Regions from separate parts of the Rhizobium sp. Leaf321 genome, predicted to be linked through region 3. Evidence: riboswitches for the same ligand, from Rfam matches in the RefSeq annotation. Region 3 holds a riboswitch; each other region holds the start of a gene.
What was found. Region 3 has a riboswitch for cobalamin ahead of ASF70_RS01740 (CbtB-domain containing protein). Riboswitches for the same ligand answer to the same signal wherever they lie in the genome.

Region 1 (6,624 bases), on a different contig from region 3:
CCCGTCGGCATCATGCTCGGCATCGTCATGTTCCGCGTCTATGCGCTGGAAAAAGCCGTCTTCCCCTATCTCGTGGCGCTGCAGTCGATCCCGATCATGGCGATCATTCCGCTGATCCAGAGCGCCCTCGGCTTCGGCTTTCTGCCCAAGGTGCTGATCGTCGCGCTCTTCACCTTCTTCGCCATTCCAACGACGCTGCTGCTCGGCCTCAAAAGCGTCGACCGCAACATTCTCGAACTTTTCAAGCTGCAGAATGCCTCCTGGTGGGTGATGCTGCGCAAGGCGGCGCTGCCATCTGCCGCGCCGACCCTGTTTGCGGGCCTGCGGATTTCCGGAAGTCTCGCCGTCATCGCCGCGATCGTCTCGGAACTGTTCTTCCTGTCCGGCAAGGGAGGTCTCGGTCAGCTGCTGATGAACGCCAAGATCGATTTCAAATACGAGCAGATGTATGCCGCACTGATCGTCGCCTCCGCCCTGTCGATCACCGTCTACCTGACCTTCAACTGGCTCGGGAACCGGCTGTTTGCGCATTGGCACGAATCGAGCGACAGGCAACGCTGACACCGCCGCTGAACTGACCTAGAAAAAAGCAATCAGGGGAACGAACATGACAAAAAAACTGACTGCCAGACTGACCACCGCCGTGGCGATCGCCACGTTCGCAACGGCTTTGCCTACAGCAAACAGTGCGACTGCCGGCGAGTTCGCCAAGACCCGCTACACGACGCCGCTCGCCGATGTCTGCCCCAGCCCGTTCATCATCCAGAAGGACTGGCTGGCCCAGGCCGAGCAAGGTCCCCTCTATCAGCTGATCGGCTCGGGCGGAGAGATGACGTCGGGACAATATACCGGCCCGCTCGGCTCGACCGGCATCGAGCTCACCATCCTCGAAGGTGGCGGCGGGCTTGGCATGGGCGATGGCGAGACCGCCTATTCGGCGCTCTACATGGGCAATTCCAAGGCCGGCGTCACGCCGCATCTCGGCTATCAGGAACTGGACAACGCCTTCATCTTCTCCAAGCGCTTCCCCGTTGTCGGCGTCATGGCGCCGCTCGATATCGCGCCAACGGTTCTCCTGTGGGACAAGGCCACCTATCCTGACGGCTTCAAGTCGATCGCCGATCTCAAGACCTTTGCAGAGAGCGGCAAGGGCAAGATCTACGTCTCGACCACCAAGCGCACCTTCGGTCTCTACCTCGTCGAGCAGGGCATTCCCGCAGACGTGTTCGTCGAGGGATATCGCGGCGACGGCGAGAATTTCGTCACCAACAACGGCACATGGCTGAACCAGGGTTTTGTCACCAGCGAGGTCTACAAGTTCGAGCACGGCAACAACTGGGGCAAGCCCATCGGCTACCTCGACATGAACGACCTCGGCTATCGCAACTACACCGGCATGCTCTCCGTCGCGACCGCGAGGATGGAAGAGCTCGCACCGTGCCTCGCAAAGCTCGTCCCGCTTCTGCAGCAGGCGACCGCCGACTATGCCAAGGATCCGGCCGAGGCGAACAAGGTGATCGTCGACTTCAACACTGCCGGGCACGCGGCAAGCTGGTGGAAGACCGCGCCGGAACTGATGGCCTATGCCGCAAAGACGATGGTCGACACCGGCATTATCGGCAACGGCCCCAACGCGACGATCGGCGATTTCGACATGGACCGTGTCACCGAGATGCTGAAACTGGTGAAGCCCCGTTTCGACGAGCGCGCCGATCCGGATGTGAAGCCGGATCAGGTCGTCACCAACCGCTTCATCGATCCCTCGATCGGTCTGAAATGAGCGTGACCACGCCCAAAACGCCCGCAACAGTGCTGGACGGCGAAGCCCTCGCCGCCCGGCTGCGGCGCGAGATGGCAGCAGAGGTTGCCGGTCTCCGCGCCCGGGGCATTGCGCCGAAGATGGTGACGGTGCTGGTGGGAGATGATCCAGCCAGCGCCACCTATATCGGCCGCAAGCATGCAGACTGCGTCGAGGTCGGTATCGAGGCCATCGACCTGCGCCTGCCCTCGGATACGACCAGCGAAGCGCTGCTCGAACGGATTGCCGCCGTCAATGCCGACCCCGCCATCCACGGGCAGATGGTGCAACTGCCGCTGCCGCCTGAGATCGACGAGACGGAGGTGATGACCGCCATCTCGCCGGCAAAGGATATCGACGGGCTTCACCCGCAAAATCTCGGTCTGCTGCTGTCGGGTAAGCCGAGCCTCCTGCCCTGTACCCCGGCCGCCATCCTCGCGCTTCTGCAGGACAATGCCGTTCCGCTTGCCGGACGCCGGGTCGCCATCATCGGCCGCGGCCAGCTCGTCGGGCGCCCGCTTGCCATGCTCCTCTCGGCCAAGGGAATCGATGCGACGGTGACCCTGCTGCATAGCGGCTCGCGGGATATCGCCGAGGACGTCAGGCGCGCCGATATCGTCATCGCCGCCCTTGGCCAGCCGGGTTTCGTCACCGCAGACATGGTCAAGCCCGGCGCAGCCGTCGTCGGCGTCGGCATCAGCTATGGCACAGATGGATCGATGGTCTCGGACGTCGCAGCCGATGTCGCCGAGGTCGCAGGCTGGGTGACCCCGCCGCAGGGTTCGGTCGGCGCGCTCACCCGTGCGATGCTCTTGCGCAACCTGCTGCAGATCGCCGCCGACTAGACTGGTTCACATCAGGAATTGGATATGCAGCCGGCCGTGATGCGGCGATGTCGAGACATGGGCTTCAACGCCGAATACGTCGGCGATCATCTTCTCGGTCAGAATATCGGTGGGCGAACCGCAGGCGACCAGGCGTCCTTCGGAAAGAACGGCGATCACATCGCAGAACCGGGCGGCGAGGTTGAGATCATGGATCGCGACGACCGTCGTCAGCGGCAGCTCCGAGACAAGCCGCAGGATGTCGATCTGGTGCTGGATGTCGAGATGGTTGGTCGGTTCGTCGAGGATCAGCACCGACGGCGACTGTGCGAGCGCCCGGGCCAACTGCACGCGCTGACGCTCGCCCCCCGACAGCGTATGCCAGAACTGCTCGCGGCGATCATCCAGCCCGACGCGGACCAGAGCCTCGGTCACGATCCGGTCGTCCTCTTGCGTCCAGGGCGACAGCGCCGACCGGTATGGCGTGCGTCCAAGCCGGACCACGTCGATGACGGTGACATTTGCTTCGGTTGCCGAATGCTGTTCGACAACGGAAACGCGCCGGGCGAGCTCGCGTCGTGCGAAACCGCTCATCGGCTTTCCGTCGAGCGTGACCTTGCCGGCGGCGGGCGCCCTCAGACCCGCCAGCAGTCGGATCAGTGACGACTTGCCGGAACCATTAGGCCCGATCAGCCCGAGCGTCCGGCCCTCATCGACCGAAACCGTGACGCCATCGAGGATGACCTTGCGTCCGGCAAGCCAGCGCACGGCAGTTGCGGCCAGGACCGGGGCGGATACGGGATCGGATGTCATGCGACCCTCCGTGCCCGATAGAGAATGACGCAAAAGAAGGGAACACCGACCAGCGCCGTCACCACCCCGATCGGCAGGATCTGCGGTGCGATGACGATGCGCGAGACGATATCGGCGAGCACCATGAACAACGCACCGATCAGCGCACAGGCAGGCAGAAGCCGGATATGGCCGGGACCGACGATAAACCGGGCCGCATGCGGAATGACAAGCCCGACAAAGCCGATCGCCCCCACCATGCTGACGATCGTCGCTGTCATCAGCGCCGTGACGAGCAGCAGCACCACGCGGACCCGTCGGACCGCGATGCCGAGCGACCGCGCCGCATCCTCGCCGAAGGTAAACGCATCGAGCGCCCGCGCATGCCAGATGCAGACGATGAGCCCGATGGTCACGACCGATGCGGCAAGCGTCACCTCCGGCCAGCGGACTCCTGCCAAGCTGCCGAGCAGCCAGAACATCACGCTGCGCGCCTGTTCGGCATTGGCAGACGTCGAGACGATGTAGGAGGTGAGCGCATTGAACAATTGCGAGGCGGCAACGCCGGCCAGAATGGTCCGGTCCGCCGTCTGGCGTCCGCTCGACAGCATCACCACGAAGACAAAGGCGATCAGCGCGCCGGCAAAGGCCCCGGCGGAAAGCGAGATCGCGCCCGCGCCAAAGCCGAGCAGCATGACGCTGACCGCACCGGTCGATGCTCCCGCCGAAATGCCGAGAACGTAGGGTTCGGCAAGCGAGTTCCTCAGCAAAGACTGCAGGATCGCCCCCGACAGCGCCAGCCCAGCGCCGCAAAATGCCGCGACCAGTGAGCGCGACAGGCGGTAATCCCATATCACCGCTTCCTGGATGCGCGGCAAGGCCACGGCCGTAAAGCCGAGCCGGTTCGTCACCGCCGCAATCGTCGTCCCCATGGGAATGGTCATCTCACCGATCGCCACACCGGCGACGATGGCGACGAGAAGCGCCGATAGCACCAGGAACACGCCTGCGGCACCCAGCGCCCAGCGTCCGATACGGGATCGCGTCACTTGGGGCGCCTGGGCAGGTCGGGCAAATTCGCCTCATCGACGATGGCGGAAACAGGGAAAGACATCATCTCCCGCCGCACCCTAGTTCGCAAGTCCGAAGGACTGGATGCCCCGGGCGAGTGTCTCGATGCCCTCGATCGTGCGGATGGTCGGGTTCATCGACTGGGCGTCCATCATCACGAAACGCTTCTTTCTCACCGCATCCAGCTGGCTGACGACGGGATCGGTTTCGAGGAACTTGATCTTCACCGCCGGATCGTCAGCGGCATAGCGGCGACGGTCCATGGTGGCGACGACGATGACGGACGGGTTGGCCTCAGCAATCGTTTCCCAGCCCACCAGCGGCCATTCTTCTTCCGTCGTCACTACATTGCGAGCGCCGATCGTTTGAAGGATGTAGGCCGGCGCGCTGTTCTTGCCGGCGATAAAGGCGTCGCCCTTGGTTTCCTTGCTGGAGTACCAGAAGACGATTGGCAGGTTCTTGATCTCCGCGCCCTTGATCGATGCGACGGCTGCGGCTTCGCGCTGTTTCAGGTCTGCGATCAGAGCGGTGCCCTTGTCCTCGACATCGAAGATCTTCGAGAGCTCTGAAATCTCGCGGTAGATCAGGTCCATCTTGAACAGTTCGTTGCGAACGCCATCGCCGCCGTCGGCATTGGTCTTCGCGACGCAATCGGCGGGCGAGACATAGGTGTTGATGCCGAGATCGGAAAACTGCTCGCGCTTGCCGACCGATCCCATCGGCCCGACATGCCACTCGAACTCGGCAGCGACCAGATCTGGTTCGAGACTGACGACCGATTCAAAGCTCGGGTCGTTGTCAGCAAGCCGTTTGATCTTCGCATCAACTCCGGCATAGGGCGCAAGCACCGGCCCGACCCAGACCGCGGTGCCCGCCACCTTGTCGGCCAACCCGAGCGAATAAAGCACTTCGGTCATGCCCTGACCGATCGAGACGATCTTCTCGGGCGCCTTGTCGAACGTGACGGGGCGACCGCAATTCTCGATCGTCAGCGGGTAGCTGCTCGGTGCTGCAAACGCCAATGTGGGAAGTGCCGCAACTAAGGCGGCGATAAGCCCTGATTTCATGTCCTGTCCTTTAATGATCGGAAAAAAGGGCAGGACGACCTGAAGCCGCATCGCGGCTCGACGTCGACATGGCGCACGAGCGCATTGCTTGCGTCATAATCATCTCCCTGCCGGAACCCCTCGTCCGGTGTTGGTTGTCCATGCCACGGCAGGTCTCCTGACTTGCGGCTCGAACGCCTTCCATCGCCTTCCCGATCGGATGATCAGTGGTATCGATGGCTGGCTCGCCGCTTACAGTTGCGAGGGCAGTCGCGGACTTGGCCCGAAAGCCTCACCGCATTCCCTTTTCATCTGCGATTGCAGAACCGTAGCGCCCCAACTGATAGGGAACACGCCGGTGCTTGTCCAGAGCGATCCCCGCGCGATCTCTGCCGTTGCCGAGCGTAATAGTATAACATACCAATTTACGCAACGGTCTATTTTGGATTGGTCGCGACCTTCGTGAGGCGCTCAATTCAGGGATGCTGTAGATTAAATTGCGATGACATCGCCCTCACCCTACTCCTGCCTCTTTGGCCTGACAGCGCTCTGGTCTATGACCGTGCGGACAGATAGCCTGCGGGGCGATTCGCCGTCCTTCTGGTATGGGACGACCGGAAGGAGCTGAAGGAGACGAAGATGACGGATATTAAGAGCGGCTTGACCGAATTGAAACCGCAGATAACCGTGATCGGTGTCGGAGGCGGTGGCGGTAACGCGATCAACAACATGATCACGGAAAATCTCCACGGCGTGGAATTCATCGCCGCCAATACGGATGCCCAGGTTCTGGCGACATCCAAGGCGTCGCGCCGCATACAGCTGGGTGCGCAGGTGACCGAAGGTCTCGGTGCTGGCTCGCTGCCGGATATCGGCCGCGCGGCCGCCGAAGAATCGATCGACGAGATCATGGATCATCTCGCTGGCTCGCACATGTGCTTCGTCACCGCCGGCATGGGCGGCGGAACCGGAACGGGCGCAGCCCCCGCGATTGCACGCGCGGCACGCTCTGCCGGCATCCTGACGGTTGCGGTTGTCACCAAGCCCTTTTCGTTCGAAGGGCATCGCCGCATGAAGACGGCAAACGAAGGCA
Region 2 (6,624 bases), on a different contig from region 3:
AATGTCTGACCAATCTCGCGACGATTCATACGTCCCATCGGGTTTCCATTGATATGCACCTCGCCCGATGATGGGGAGAGGATTCCTGCTAGGAGCTTCAGTAGCGTCGACTTGCCAGACCCGTTTGGCCCGATCAGCCCCAGCGTTTCACCTTTGCGGACCTGGAATGATACGGACTCGACGATCCTTACGGCGCGCACCTGCCATCCGAGATCTTGAGCTTCCAGTATCATCGGGTACGCCTTCCACGAATGAGGATGAGCGCGAAGCCGGGGGCCCCGACGAGTGCGGTGATAACACCGATTGGCAAGACCTGGTTTGGAACAAGAATGCGAGATCCAATATCGGCGAGAACGAGGAATACGCCGCCCATGAGAGCTGCGACAGGCAGAAGCTGCGCATGCCGCGGCCCGACTAGGAAACGGGCGGCATGCGGGATGACAATGCCTACAAATCCGATCGATCCGACGATGCTGACCATCACAGCCGTCATCATCGCTGCTGCGCCGATCACGATAGCCTGAACCTTGCGAACCGGCACACCCAGGGATGCCGCTGAGTCAGCTCCGAACGTGAACGCATCTAGTTCCCGCCTGTGCCAGATACAAACGCATATCCCGATAGTGGCAATCGGGACTGCCAGCATCACATCGTCCCAACGAACACCGCTGAGATTTCCCATCAGCCAGAACATGACACCCCGAACCTGCTCAGCATTGGCGGATCGTGTAATGATGAAGGACGTCAGAGCATTGAAGAGCTGAGAGCCGGCGATGCCTGAAAGAATGATTAGCCCCGTCGCCTGAATGCCAACACCGCCGCCGGCCGCTCTCGCCAGCATCACAACCAGTACGAAAGAGACGAGCGAACCCGCAAATGCACCTAGCGAGAGTGACAGAAGCCCGCCACCGAGGCCGAGAATGAGCACAGTGACCGCTCCAGTCGAAGCGCCAGCCGAGATGCCTAGAATGTAGGGATCTGCCAGAGCGTTACGGAGCATCGCCTGAAGGACGACACCGGATATGGACAACGACGCCCCGCAGAATGCAGCGACGATTGCGCGCGTCAGTCGGTAGTTCCAGATAATCCCTGCATCGATAGGATCGAGGGCGTAAGACGCACCCAGCATCTTGTTGGCCAATGTCTGGCCAACAAGATGAAGAGGCATGGACGTTTCCCCGACGGTAACACCGAGCGCGATAGCTGCAATGATCAGTAAAATCGATGCAGAGACATAACCGACCCTGCGATAGGTAATCCGCCTCGCCTGTTCGATCGCGATATCGCTCACTGCTTGGCCTTGATGTCTTCCAGGGCAGCAGCAAGCGTCTCGATCCCCGTCGGTATGCGAATGCCAGCGTGCACGGCATGCGCATCTACCACGACGATACGGCCTTCCTTTACCGCCTTCATTCCACGCGTGACTGGGTCACTTTTTAGGTAATCCAGCTTGATCTGGAAATCGTCAGCCGGATAGCGGCGACGCTCCATTCGCGCAATGACGATAACGTCGGGATTGGCCTTGGCGATCGTTTCCCATCCTACAGACGGATATTCCTCGTCGCTCTCGATCACGTTGCGAACACCCAGCGTGTTCATGATGAAGCCGGGAATGCCCTTTCGGCCTGCGACGAAAGGATCGAGGTCTATATCAGCGCTGGAGAACCAGAACACTGCGGACACGTCCTTAAGGTCAAGAGCTTTTGCCTTTTCAGCGGCAGCATCGACCCGGGCACGCAGCTTCTTTGTCAGCTCGTCGCCCTTGTCCTGGACGTCGAAGATCATCGAAAGTTCGTCGACAGCGTGGTAGACCGTGTCGATCGAGAACGGTGTCTTCCGGGCGCCATCGCCACCTGCCAGGTTGTCCTTCCCGATGCAATCGGCCGGCATGGCATAAACATTGATGCCGAGCTCGTTGAACTGCTGGCGGGTGCCGACCACCCCCTGCGGGCCGACATGGACTTCGAACTGTGTGGTGACCAGCTCCGGCTTTTTGGCTGCAATGGCTTCGAACCCGGGATGATTGTCAGCCAAGCGGGGAACCTTCAAGTTGATGTCCTTGAACTCGGGCAGCACGTCATTGAACCACACCGATGTACCGACAACCTTGTCGCTTAGTCCCAGCGCGTAAAGCATCTCGGTCGTCGACTGGCCAACCGATGCGACGCTTTCGGGCGCTGCGTTGAAGGTCAGCTTTTGACCGCAGTTACCGATTTCGAGGGGGTAGGACGTAGATGCGGCATAGGCGCCCGAGCTTGTGAAAAGCAACACGAAAAAGGTGATAGCTGCGTTGAATTTCGTCATAGTTGATCTCCGATCATATGTAAAAAGCCGATCGGGATCGTAGAGACGGCACGGAGACCGCCTGCCTGCTGTCCGACAATAGGAACAGCACGCAATAACGCTGCAAACATCCGCTTCCTCCTCCGGGCACCCCGCCGGCGTTAGTCTATTCAGGTGTCGGCAGGTCTCCTGACTGGCGGGTCGCTGCATCCTCTCGCCTTCCCGAGCACGAATGTGCTCAGTGGCCGATGAAAGGATACTCGCCGCCTACAGTTGCGGGGGCAGTTTCGTTTGACGGATCGCTCCGTCCCGAATTCCCTGTTAGTCCCTTACGGGAACCGACGGCGGCAAGCATACCGCCTTGAGTTTGTTACGCAAGTGCGTATGGAGCCATCAGGACGGCTTCGTCGCGGTCAGCACAAAGTAATCGATCATCCGGCTGCTATCGTCATAGACCTCACCATATGGGTGAGCCTCGAAAAGGTGTTTCCAGGATTTAACCTGAGTGAACCCCTCGTTGTGGAACAACGTTCGAGCATCGACTTCGCTTAGTCCGTTGAAAAACGGCAGCTGCTTGCCAAATTCGGTAGCGCTTTTGTTCTCGCGATGCAGAAACCAGAGACCGTCTGAAAGTAGCAGTGTTCCACCCGGACGCAGGATCCGGCGAGCCAGCACCAGTGCGCCGCACGGGTTTTCCAATGTCCACAGGACATTGCGCATTGTGACAATATCCGCGCTTGCATCGGGAAGATCTGCTTCATCCATGGTGGCTTGAATGAACGACACGTCGAGTTCTCGCATGGCCGCTTCTCGACGAGCGTACGCCAGCATGCCTTCCGACCCATCGACGGCCGTGACACTATGACCGAGTTCGGCCAACACCAACGCGCATGCGCCAGTCCCACAGCCGAGATCGGTGATTAGGCTGGGGGCATCACCAAGTGCTGAAAGAAACATTCGCTTCCATTCGTCATGATGACGAATGTGCGAGGCCGCGCCATTGAACCGGTCTGCGCGCTTATTCCAATGTTCGGACATGGCATTGGCGGTGTTCGGTGCAGCAAGCATTGGTGTTCCTCTCGGCAAATTATGATGGGAATGGCGCTTACTCGTGTAAACGGATCCCTGTAGGGACAACAGCGGATATTGATTTTGATCTCGATGTTGTTGCGCGATCGCGTGGGGAAGATGTCGCACAGATCCAGCTCTTCTCGAATATGATCCGCATCCACGATTTAACGCAGATAGCTCCGACAAGGCACGACCTGAACGCACGGAATCGTACAACAAGGCGCTAAAGCCGGCTATGGATGAGGCAAGCGCTCCGGTCGGCTGAGCGCTTGCCGGGTTAAGAGCAACCTTGTTACGACGAGGGTTCGTCAGTAGCTTCATGAAAGCCTGCCTCGGATACACGACGCTGCCTAATCCAGACATCCCATCAGTCATGACCGGATGTCTGGATAGCCTTGACCGATTAGTGAGCTTTCATTTCACTGACGATCTCGTCTGCCTTCAATGAAGACGGGTAATAAGTCGGCCAGTTGGTGACTTCGTTCAGCAGGGCCGCACGGTCATCGCCCCAGTAGAGGTGGTAATGGTCAGCCTTGTTCGGAGCAATTCCGTGATCGCTGAACTGGATGAACTGAGGAGCACCGGCATCACCGTCTGTCTTCTTGAAGATGAACCGAACGCCGCGATTGCCCTTCTTGTAGGTCAGGATTTCCTTGCCATCATAGGCGTATGTGCCCTTTGACGGCTTGCCGTCCTTGTAGAAGGTCACTGCATCGCCTTCAATCGTGATGCGGTTCACGTCCGTTTTGTATCCGACTTCGTATTCGGCACGGATATCTTCTACGCTTGACGTACCTTTTTCTGCCTTATGCTTCCATACGGGGTCGAGAGTTCCGTCCTTGAGGTAAGGATAGACCGACTGCCAGTCTCCAGCATAGTCAGACAGCGGACGGTCCTTGACTTGGCTGTCTTCGAAGTAACCCTTGTAGATCTGGGGATCGCCATGGCTGTGAGCGTGATCGTGACCGGCATGGCCGTGAGCTTCGCCGTCAGCGTGCTCATGGACCTTGCCGCTGCCACCAGCAACCGCAATGTTGTAGGGCTTGCCTTCAACCTTGATTGTGCCAACCTCCTTGAGTTCGCTCTTGGAGATGCGACGGACCAGTCCGGCATTGGGATCACTCATGACGACTTCATCTCCAGCCATGGCGATACGCGGGCGCGGATCGTTCCAGTGCCCGTCCATGGAATAGGGCTCGGTGACTTTGGCACTCTTGGCAAGCTTGCCATCCAGAACGTCGATCTGATGCAGTGAGCCATCTTCGGTCAACACGTATCCGAAGCGGGCGTTAGCTGGATCGAGTGCGAAGTCAATGCGGCGGAATGGCAATTCGATATAGCGGAAGTTCGGCTCATCTGCGGGATCAACGACGACGAGACCCTTGGCGCCGTAATTGCCGAGAAAGACCTGCATGCTCCTGGCGCCCAGCAACGTGCCGGTTGTCTCACCGCTTGGCAGATCGGAGGGATAGGTCAGCATCTTGGTCACCGGGCCGTCCGCGCTCGCGGTTACAGTCAGAATGCCTTCCTTGCATCCTGCAGCGAGGAAAGCACCGGAGAATGCTTCGCCGTGAATGCCTGTGCAAGATGCGACATTACCTGTGGGCGTGCCGTCTTCCGTCACCGCACGCAAGCCGACGCGGGTCGGTGCAGAATCGCCTTCGACCGGAGCATCGGAAGCGACCGTCGTTACCCAGCCGATTCCGACGGGAGCGGCAAAACCGTGATGAGCTCGGGCCTGCTTCAGCCGTGTCGATTCAATCTCGCCATCGGTTAGTTCGTGCGCATCAACGATCTCGTTATAGCCACCCTTGTCGAAGTTGATGACGACCTTGCCGTCATGGTCGATGACGTGAAACGGGCGTGGGCCGGTCAGGGCTTTTTCTACGGCCGACGGATCGGCAATCTCGATATCGGAATGGTCTCCATGAGAGTGGAGAGAAATGCCGCTATTGATAAAGTTGACGGCATCATTGTCAGATTGAACCGCGACAACGCTGGCGCCTTCATTGACGCTGTAAAGCTTATTTTGGCCGACTGTGTCGAACGTCCAGCGCTTCTCGGGCTTGCTCAGGTCAAACGCCGTGACCTTCGGATCCTTATGGTCGCCGACGAACACGCGGTAAAGTGTTACACTTTCCTCATCATCCTGAGCGAGCGCCGCCGATCCCAGCAAGGCCGTTGATAGCGCCAACGCAGATACGCCTCGGATTAAATGTCTCATTCGTCTCTCCTTTTTACGATATTACATAACATTCAAACAGCGGCTTTTTCCGGCAGTTGGACGGTGACTCAGCCGCGGTTGATCGCAGATGTGAGGGTTTGGACGTTGTGACGCATCATGTCGATGTAGGTCGACGCAGGTTCACCGGCTGGCGACAGGGCGTCCGAATACAAGGTGCCGCCGAGCGTTAGTCCGGCTTCTGAGGCGATCTGCTCAACAAGGCGTGCGTCCGAAATGTTTTCTGCAAATACGGCAGCAGCACGCTTCTCGCGGATCTCACGAATAAGCGAGGCGACGTCTGCGGCAGATGCCTCAGATTCGGTAGAAACGCCCTGGGGCGCTAAGAAGGTCACGCCGTAATCCCGCTCGAAGTAGCGAAAGGCGTTGTGCGCGACAACCGCTACACGCCGCTCTTGGGGGATCGCGCTCACAGCTGCCTCGATCTCCTCGGCAAGCGCCGCCAATTGTTCTGAGTACGCGGTCGCATTTGCTTCGTATGTCGAGCAGCCCTGTGCATCTGCGGCACAGAACGCCTTGGCAATGTTCTGGATGTAGATCTTGGCATTGCCAACCGACTGCCACGCATGGGGATCGTTCGGCGTTGCATGAAAGACCGCCTTTCCGTCGACATAGTGGTAATGGCCACCCGCCGGATCATTCAAGATGTCCGTGCCCTCGGTCATAACGGTCAATTTGGCTTTCGCTTCGCTTGCCTGGATCAAACGGTCCATAAAGCCCTCGAACAGCAACCCGTTTACCAGAATGACGTCCGCCTTGGCCAACGCCAATGCATCAGCTGGCTTTGGTTCGTAAACGTGAGCATCGCTGTTGGCACCAACCAGTGTTCGCAAAGCAATACGCTCGCCACCGATAGCTTTGGCGAAATCGCCGATGATCGAGAAACTGGCGACAACCGACAGCTTTTCCGCATGGGCAAGAGCGGGAACAGCCAATGAGGCGAATATCACAACTGTCATCCTGGCGATGAGCTTACTCAGGTTCTTCATTATATTTTCCAGTGCCGGGGCGGTTCAGGCGCTGCGGTG
Region 3 (6,624 bases):
ACTGCAAGCTCCTTGGACGTGGTCGAAATGTCCTCACCAGCACGAAAACGCTCGCGAATGACGCCGGAAAGCGCTCCGAGAATGGCCCAGAAGACGAGGTTCGTCGCGTAGACGGCATTGACGAACCGCGCATGCAGTTCGATCGGCACCGCGGTTTCATGGGTCGGCGGCAGTGGTGCGCCGATGATGTGCGGAGCAACCAGCAGGACGACCGCCAGAGCCGCAAGAAGGGCGGAACGGGTATAGGCAAGCAGCCCGAGGGCCAGGGCGGTGCAGACTGCCGTCGCGATCCACCAAATCTGCCTCGGTCCGAGTTCGGCGACGGGCATGCCGGGAAGTTCCGGCGGCAGGCCGAGGCCGGGTGCAAGGCTGACGGTGAGGAAGCCGGCAATGCCGAACATCAACCCGCCGCGCCATCCGCCGAACCCGCCGAGTGCTTCGGCGATTGCGATAGCAACCAGCGCAAAACCGATTGCAGAAAGCGCATTGGCCGCAGCCGTGTAGGTAAAGCGCTCGATCCCGTCGGCAGGCGACCATGCCTCTTCGGCATAATCATGCCCGGCAGTATCAGGAGCAGCAGCATGGCTATGCCCTTCGCCGTTGCCGCCGGCGTGTTCATACGTCTCTGCCGCAAGGATAAGCGGCACGACGGAAAAGCTTTGCATCACGGTCATCAGGAGCCCGGACAAAAGCCCTGCGATCACCGCCGTGAGGACGATGTTACGAAACAGCGACATTGGGGAAATTCCTCTTAGTGGCAGGGGAAGGCCAGCGAGTGGCGCGTATCGTGGGCTGCGTTGTGCACGGCCTCGATATGCGAGAAGCCGACAAAACCGACGATGAACAGGCCGAGTATGGCCGTCATGCCAAGAGGAATGATTTTCGATGCGGAAACGCTGGCTGCACCGGCAGCAGAGTTCGTAACCATGGACGTCGTCTTTCTGCCCTCCACCCGAGGGCTTTCACTGTGCCTATCGTCTCCGGCAGGTCTCCTGGCTCGCGGATCGAACGCCTCTGACCCGCCTTCCCGGATTCCTCCAGTGGCATGTTGAGCAGAGACTTTCCGCTTACAGTTGCGGGGGCAGCCGCGGGTTTGACGCCAAGATGTCGTCGCACCGCATTCCCTTCGATGAGCCCTCTCGGGCACCAAAGACAGGGTCACTATAGACGGTTTCCCCAGACGGGCAATCGCCTTTGCGACATTGACACTGCCCTGCGACAAGGCTTAGGTGACTGCGATACGGTCCCTTGCCGGCAACGGTAGGGGCTAAGAGAGAATGCGGTGCGAACCCGGGATCGTCTTTAAGATTCCATGGTTCAATGCCGCGGCTGCCCCCGCAACTGTAAGCGGCGAGCCATCCTGCCACTATGGCCACTGGAGAAATCCGGGAAGGCAGGCGGATGGTGACGACCCGCGAGCCAGGAGACCTGCCGTTCGAAAACGTGCCTTTCCGGGCGGGGTGCTCCGGTAAAGCTTCTTTCACTCTGCAGGATTGGCTTGCCTTCCTGTCGTGCACCCCGATGTTATTGGCTTGGGCGGTAGTGCGACACGATGGTGATTGACGAACGAAAAGACGAGCGCGATGCGTCCGCAGACGGCCTTGCCGGCGAGCCGGATGTGACGATTTTCGTCTGCACCAATTGTCGCGAGGCATCCGACAGCGAAGCGCGCCCGGGCATCGGCCTGATGGCAGCACTTCGCGAGGCAGCTGCCGGCAAGCCGCTTTCGGTTAAACCCGTGACCTGTCTCGCCAACTGCGAGAAAAGCCCAAGTGCTGCCTTCAGACATCGCTCCGGCTGGTCCTATGTCTTTGGTCATCTGTCGCTCGACAATGTCGAGGACATCGTGACCGGCGCGATGATGCTGGCTGATGACGAGCGCGGTTTACTTCCCCTTCGCGGCCGCCCCATGTGCCTTCGCGGCAAGGGCATGACGGCCCGCATTCCCCCATTCCAGCACCACGAGGACCTGCCTTCATGAGCGTTTCATTCGACCGCGTTCCCTGCACCGTGATCACCGGGTTTCTCGGTGCCGGCAAGACAACGCTGATCCGTCACCTGATCGAAAACCTCAAGGGCAAGCGGCTCGCGATCATCGTCAACGAGTTCGGCGATGTCGGCATCGATGGCGACGTGTTGAAGAGCTGCGGCATCGAAAGCTGCCCTGATGACAACATTATCGAACTTGCCAACGGCTGCATCTGCTGCACCGTCGCCGACGACTTCGTTCCGGCGATCGACCAGATCCTGGCCCGCGAGCCCCGCGTCGATCAAATCCTGATCGAAACCTCGGGCCTTGCCCTGCCGAAGCCGCTCGTCCAGGCCTTCCAGTGGCCGGATGTGAAGGCCCGCGTCACCGTCGATGCCGTCATTGCCGTGGTGGATGGTCTGGCGCTCGCCCAAGGCCGCGTTGCCGACGATCACGAGGCACTGGAAGCGCAGCGCAGCCAGGATAGCTCGATCGACCACGACGACCCGGTCGAGGAAGTGTTCGAAGACCAGATCGCCTGCGCCGACATGATCGTACTGACCAAGACGGACCTTCTCGACCAGGCTTCGCTTGCCGCCGCTAAGGGCCGCGTCCAGGCGCATCTGCCGCGCGCGGTCAAGATCGTGCCGGCCGCAAACGGCGCCGTCGATCCGAGCGTGCTGATCGGTCTCGGTCTTGCCGTCGAGGACGATATCGAAAACCGCAAGACGCATCACGATGACCAGCTGGATCACGATCACGACGATTTCGACAGTTTCGTCATAGATATTCCAGCCGTTGCCGATGCGGACGAACTCGCTGCCCGCATTTCCGCCACGGCGGAAGCGGAAAACGTGCTGCGCATCAAGGGTTTTGTCGACGTTGCCAACAAGCCGATGCGCCTTCAGGTGCAGGCGGTCGGTTCACGCGTGAACCACTATTTCGACCGCGCCTGGGGTGCAGGCGAGACCCGACAGAGCCGCCTCGTCGTGATCGGCGAAAAGGGCATGGACCGTGCGGCGATCGAAAAGATGCTGGCGGCATAAGAGGTCTGTAGAAGGAAAAGGATGCATATTCTCGCCACCACTTCGTCGTCGCTTGACGACCTGATCGAGCCGGTCGACCTCAACCAGTCGCCGGCAGATGTGGTGGTGCTGTCTTTTTCCGGCAGCGACTTGAACGGCATTGCAGCGGGTTGGAGCGATGGCAAGGCGAGCCTCTGCCTCACCAATATTTCCGACCTGCGCCATCCGATGTCCGTCGACCTGTGGCTCGAAAAGACCGCTGCCCATGCGCGCTTCATCCTCGTGCGCATTCTAGGCGGCTATGATCGCTGGGCCTATGGCGCCGATCAGCTGTCGCGGCTGGCGAAGCGCAAGAAGATCCCGCTCGCGATGCTGCCGGGGGAATGCAGCATCAGCGACGACCGCCTGGCCGCTGCCTCGACCGTGCCCGATGCGATGCTGATGGACGTTCTCGCCTTCTTCCGCGAAGGCGGCCCGGACAATATGCAGCTTCTGGGGCGCCGCCTGGATGCGCTCGCAAGCGGGGACACGCAAAGCCTGCCGACCGCGACGCCGATGCCGAAGCGCGGCTTCTACAAGCCCGGCCACGGCATCTCGACCGCCGATGAGCTTACTGCTGGTTTCCCGCCCGATGCGCAGCGGCTGCCGATTCTGTTCTATCGCTCCACCTTGCTTGCCAATGATGCAGCACCGATCGACGCGATGTACGAGGCGCTGGCCGCCCGCGGGTTCGCACCGATGCCGATGTTTGTCGGCGGCTTGAAAGATGCCGACACCATCGGCTTTGTCGAACAAGCGATCGCAGAGCTCGATCCGGCGGCCATTCTCACCACGACAGCCTTTGCAAGTGCGACCGACGCCAACGGCGAGACGATTTTCGACCGCTCAGGGATTCCCGTCTTCCAGCTGGTGACTGCAACGACACGGCGCGACGGATGGGTGGAAGGCCGCCGCGGCCTCAACCCTTCCGATCTCGCCATGCATGTCGTGCTGCCGGAACTGGACGGCCGCATTCTTGCCGGCGCGATCTCGTTCAAGGCCGGCGACAAGACGGCCGATCTCATCAACCAGCCCGAACCGGACCGTATCGAACACGTCGCAGACCGGATCGCCGCCTTCCTGGCGATGAAGACCGTGTCCCGGGCCGAGCGAAAGCTCGTGATCCTGATGCCGGATTATCCGAGTGCGCCGGGCCGCACCGGTTATGCCGTCGGTCTCGATGTGCCGCAAAGCGTTCTGACGATCCTCAGCACGCTATTGACAGCCGGCTATTCTATTTCGGATATCCCGCAAACCCCGCGCGCGCTACTGGATCTCCTTGCCGCCAGGACGGCGCAATATCCGCTGGCAACCTACAGCCCTTCAGCTGGCATTGATTCCGCCTGGGGCGAACCCGCGATGGACGCGGATCTGGAAGACGGCGCCTACCGTTTCCGTGCCGCGCAATTTGGGAACGTCACGGTGGCGCTTGCCCCGGAACGTGGTCGCGATGCCGACCGGCGCACTGACTATCACAGCCCCGACCTGCCGCCGCGCCACGCCCTGAATGCCTTCGGTCAATGGATGCGTGATGGCGTTGGCGCCCATGCGATCGTTCATGTCGGCGCCCATGGCACGCTGGAATGGCTGCCGGGAAAGACAGTGGCGCTGTCGAAAGACTGCTTTCCGGAGCTTGTGACCGGCGGCCTGCCGGTCATCTATCCCTTCATCGTCTCCAATCCCGGCGAGGCGGCGGTTGCCAAGCGGCGCATTTCCGCAGTCACCATCGGTCACCTGCCGCCGGTTCTGGCCGGTGCAGGCCTTTCGGTTGAGCAGACGAAACTCGAGCTGCTGGTTGACGAATACGCGCAGGCCGACGGGCTGGACCGGCGCCGACGCGACCGGCTGGCGAAACTGATCGTCGAGACCGCGAGCGACTGCGGATTGGCATCCGAGGCCGGGATCACAGGGGATGACGACCCCGATACCGCGCTCAGCCGAATCGACGCGTTTCTCTGCGACCTCAAGGACTTCGCCATCAAGGACGGCCAGCACGTGTTCGGCGAAATCGCCGCCGGCGATGACGATCCGCTGCGCATCGCCAGTGCCGGCACCGAAATGCAGGCACTGCTCGATGCTCTCGATGGCCAGCATATCCGCCCCGGACCATCGGGCGCGCCGGCACGTGGCCGCCGGGACGTGATGCCAACCGGCCGCAATCTCTACGCCAGCGATCCGCGCACCCTGCCGACCCCGACCGCGTTCGAACTCGGCAAGCGTGCCGCCGACGAGATATTGCGCCGATACCTGCAGGACCATGGCGACTGGCCGAAAAGCCTCGTCTTCGACCTCTGGGGCAGCGCTTCGCTTCGAAGCGGCGGCGAGGAAGTGGCGCAGGTTCTGGCCTTGATGGGTGCCAGACCCGTGCAGGACGCAGCGACCGGCCGTGTCACCGGCATCGAGGTTCTGGCGCCGGCCACGCTTGGACGCCCGCGCATCGACGTGAGCCTTCGGATTTCAGGCCTGTTCCGCGACATGTTTCCGGCACTGATCGCGCTTCTTGATGCCGCCATGCGGGCGATTGCCGCGCGCGAGGAAGCACCGGGCGACAATCCGCTGGCAGAGGATGCGCAGACGCTCGGCCATGTGCCCCCGCGCATCTTCGGCTCGGCCCCCGGTACCTACGGTTCCGGCATCGAGGAAAAGCTTGCCGACGGCAGCTGGGGCGAACGCGAGGAACTCGGCCGTCTCTATCTCGACGCCACCAGCCACGCATTCGGCGGTGCCGATGGCGATGGCGTCCACGTTCCCGGCGGGTTCGCCGAGCGGATCGGCAGCGCCGACCTGCTTGTCCATACCGGCGACGATCCCGGCCGCGATCTTCTCGACGGGTCCGCCGACGTTGCCTTCATCGGCGGCTTTTCAGCAGCTGTGGCGGCACTTGGCGGCAAGGCGGATGTGATCGCGCTCGATACGACCGATCCGCAAAAGCCGAAAGCACGCTCCATTTCCGAGGCCGTGACCCGCGTCGTGCGCGCGCGCGCCGTCAACCCGCGCTTCATCGCCGGCCAGATGCGCCACGGTCCCCGCGGTGCAGCCGAACTGGTCGAAACCGTCGACCGGCTGATCGGCTTTGCCGAGACCACCCACGCAGTTCCGCAATCGCTGATCGACGCGACCTATGACGCCTATCTGGGTGACGAGAAAGTCCGCGACTTCCTGCTGTCGCAGAACCCCGAAGGCGCTCGCTACATGGGCCTGCGGTTCCGCGCGGCACTCGATCGCGGCCTCTGGCACCCGCGCCGCAATGCGGTGGATGCCGAGTTGGAAATGCTGGCAGACGACTGCGAAAGGCTGGTCGCATGAAGGCATTTGCACGCGACCGAGCCGATCCGGATCTGAGACGCGGCGCCTGCCCTGCCCTGTCTGCGCCGATGATGACCGGCGACGGCCTGCTTGCGCGCGTGCCGCTGACCGCTGCAATTGCGCCGGAACAACTGGCCGATCTCTGCCGTCTGGCAATGCGTCACGGCAACGGCATGATCGACATTTCAGCCCGCGGTAACCTGCAGATCCGGGGCCTGAGCGAAGCCTCTGCGCCACAGCTCGAGGCCGAGGTGCGATCGCTGGACCTGCCGCTGCGCGATGGCC

Region 1: it holds a riboswitch for cobalamin, as region 3 does, so the genes downstream of both, ASF70_RS21180 (ABC transporter substrate-binding protein) here and ASF70_RS01740 (CbtB-domain containing protein) in region 3, are expected to answer to the same signal.
Region 2: it holds a riboswitch for cobalamin, as region 3 does, so the genes downstream of both, ASF70_RS02800 (ABC transporter substrate-binding protein) here and ASF70_RS01740 (CbtB-domain containing protein) in region 3, are expected to answer to the same signal.

Annotation. Positions count from the first base shown of each region.
Region 1 covers NZ_LMOF01000008.1:847,587-854,210, reverse strand. The annotation lists gene ASF70_RS21205 (ABC transporter permease subunit) at 1-561, shown strand, start outside; gene ASF70_RS21200 (hypothetical protein) at 608-1,780, shown strand; gene ASF70_RS21195 (tetrahydrofolate dehydrogenase/cyclohydrolase catalytic domain-containing protein) at 1,783-2,643, shown strand; gene ASF70_RS21190 (ABC transporter ATP-binding protein) at 2,650-3,435, opposite strand; gene ASF70_RS21185 (iron ABC transporter permease) at 3,432-4,463, opposite strand; gene ASF70_RS21180 (ABC transporter substrate-binding protein) at 4,545-5,552, opposite strand; cobalamin riboswitch at 5,682-5,877, opposite strand; gene ftsZ (cell division protein FtsZ) at 6,171-6,624, shown strand, end outside.
Region 2 covers NZ_LMOF01000004.1:33,290-39,913, reverse strand. The annotation lists gene ASF70_RS02810 (ABC transporter ATP-binding protein) at 1-233, opposite strand, end outside; gene ASF70_RS02805 (iron ABC transporter permease) at 230-1,258, opposite strand; gene ASF70_RS02800 (ABC transporter substrate-binding protein) at 1,288-2,304, opposite strand; cobalamin riboswitch at 2,445-2,641, opposite strand; gene ASF70_RS02795 (class I SAM-dependent methyltransferase) at 2,677-3,351, opposite strand; partial or broken gene ASF70_RS24800 (metal-binding protein ZinT) at 3,758-4,336, opposite strand; gene aztC (zinc ABC transporter substrate-binding protein AztC) at 5,647-6,585, opposite strand; gene aztB (zinc ABC transporter permease AztB) at 6,610-6,624, opposite strand, start outside.
Region 3 covers NZ_LMOF01000003.1:23,334-29,957, forward strand. The annotation lists gene ASF70_RS01735 (CbtA family protein) at 1-737, opposite strand, end outside; gene ASF70_RS01740 (CbtB-domain containing protein) at 752-928, opposite strand; cobalamin riboswitch at 965-1,166, opposite strand; cobalamin riboswitch at 1,225-1,451, shown strand; gene ASF70_RS01745 (DUF1636 family protein) at 1,553-1,981, shown strand; gene cobW (cobalamin biosynthesis protein CobW) at 1,978-3,015, shown strand; gene cobN (cobaltochelatase subunit CobN) at 3,037-6,339, shown strand; gene cobG (precorrin-3B synthase) at 6,336-6,624, shown strand, end outside.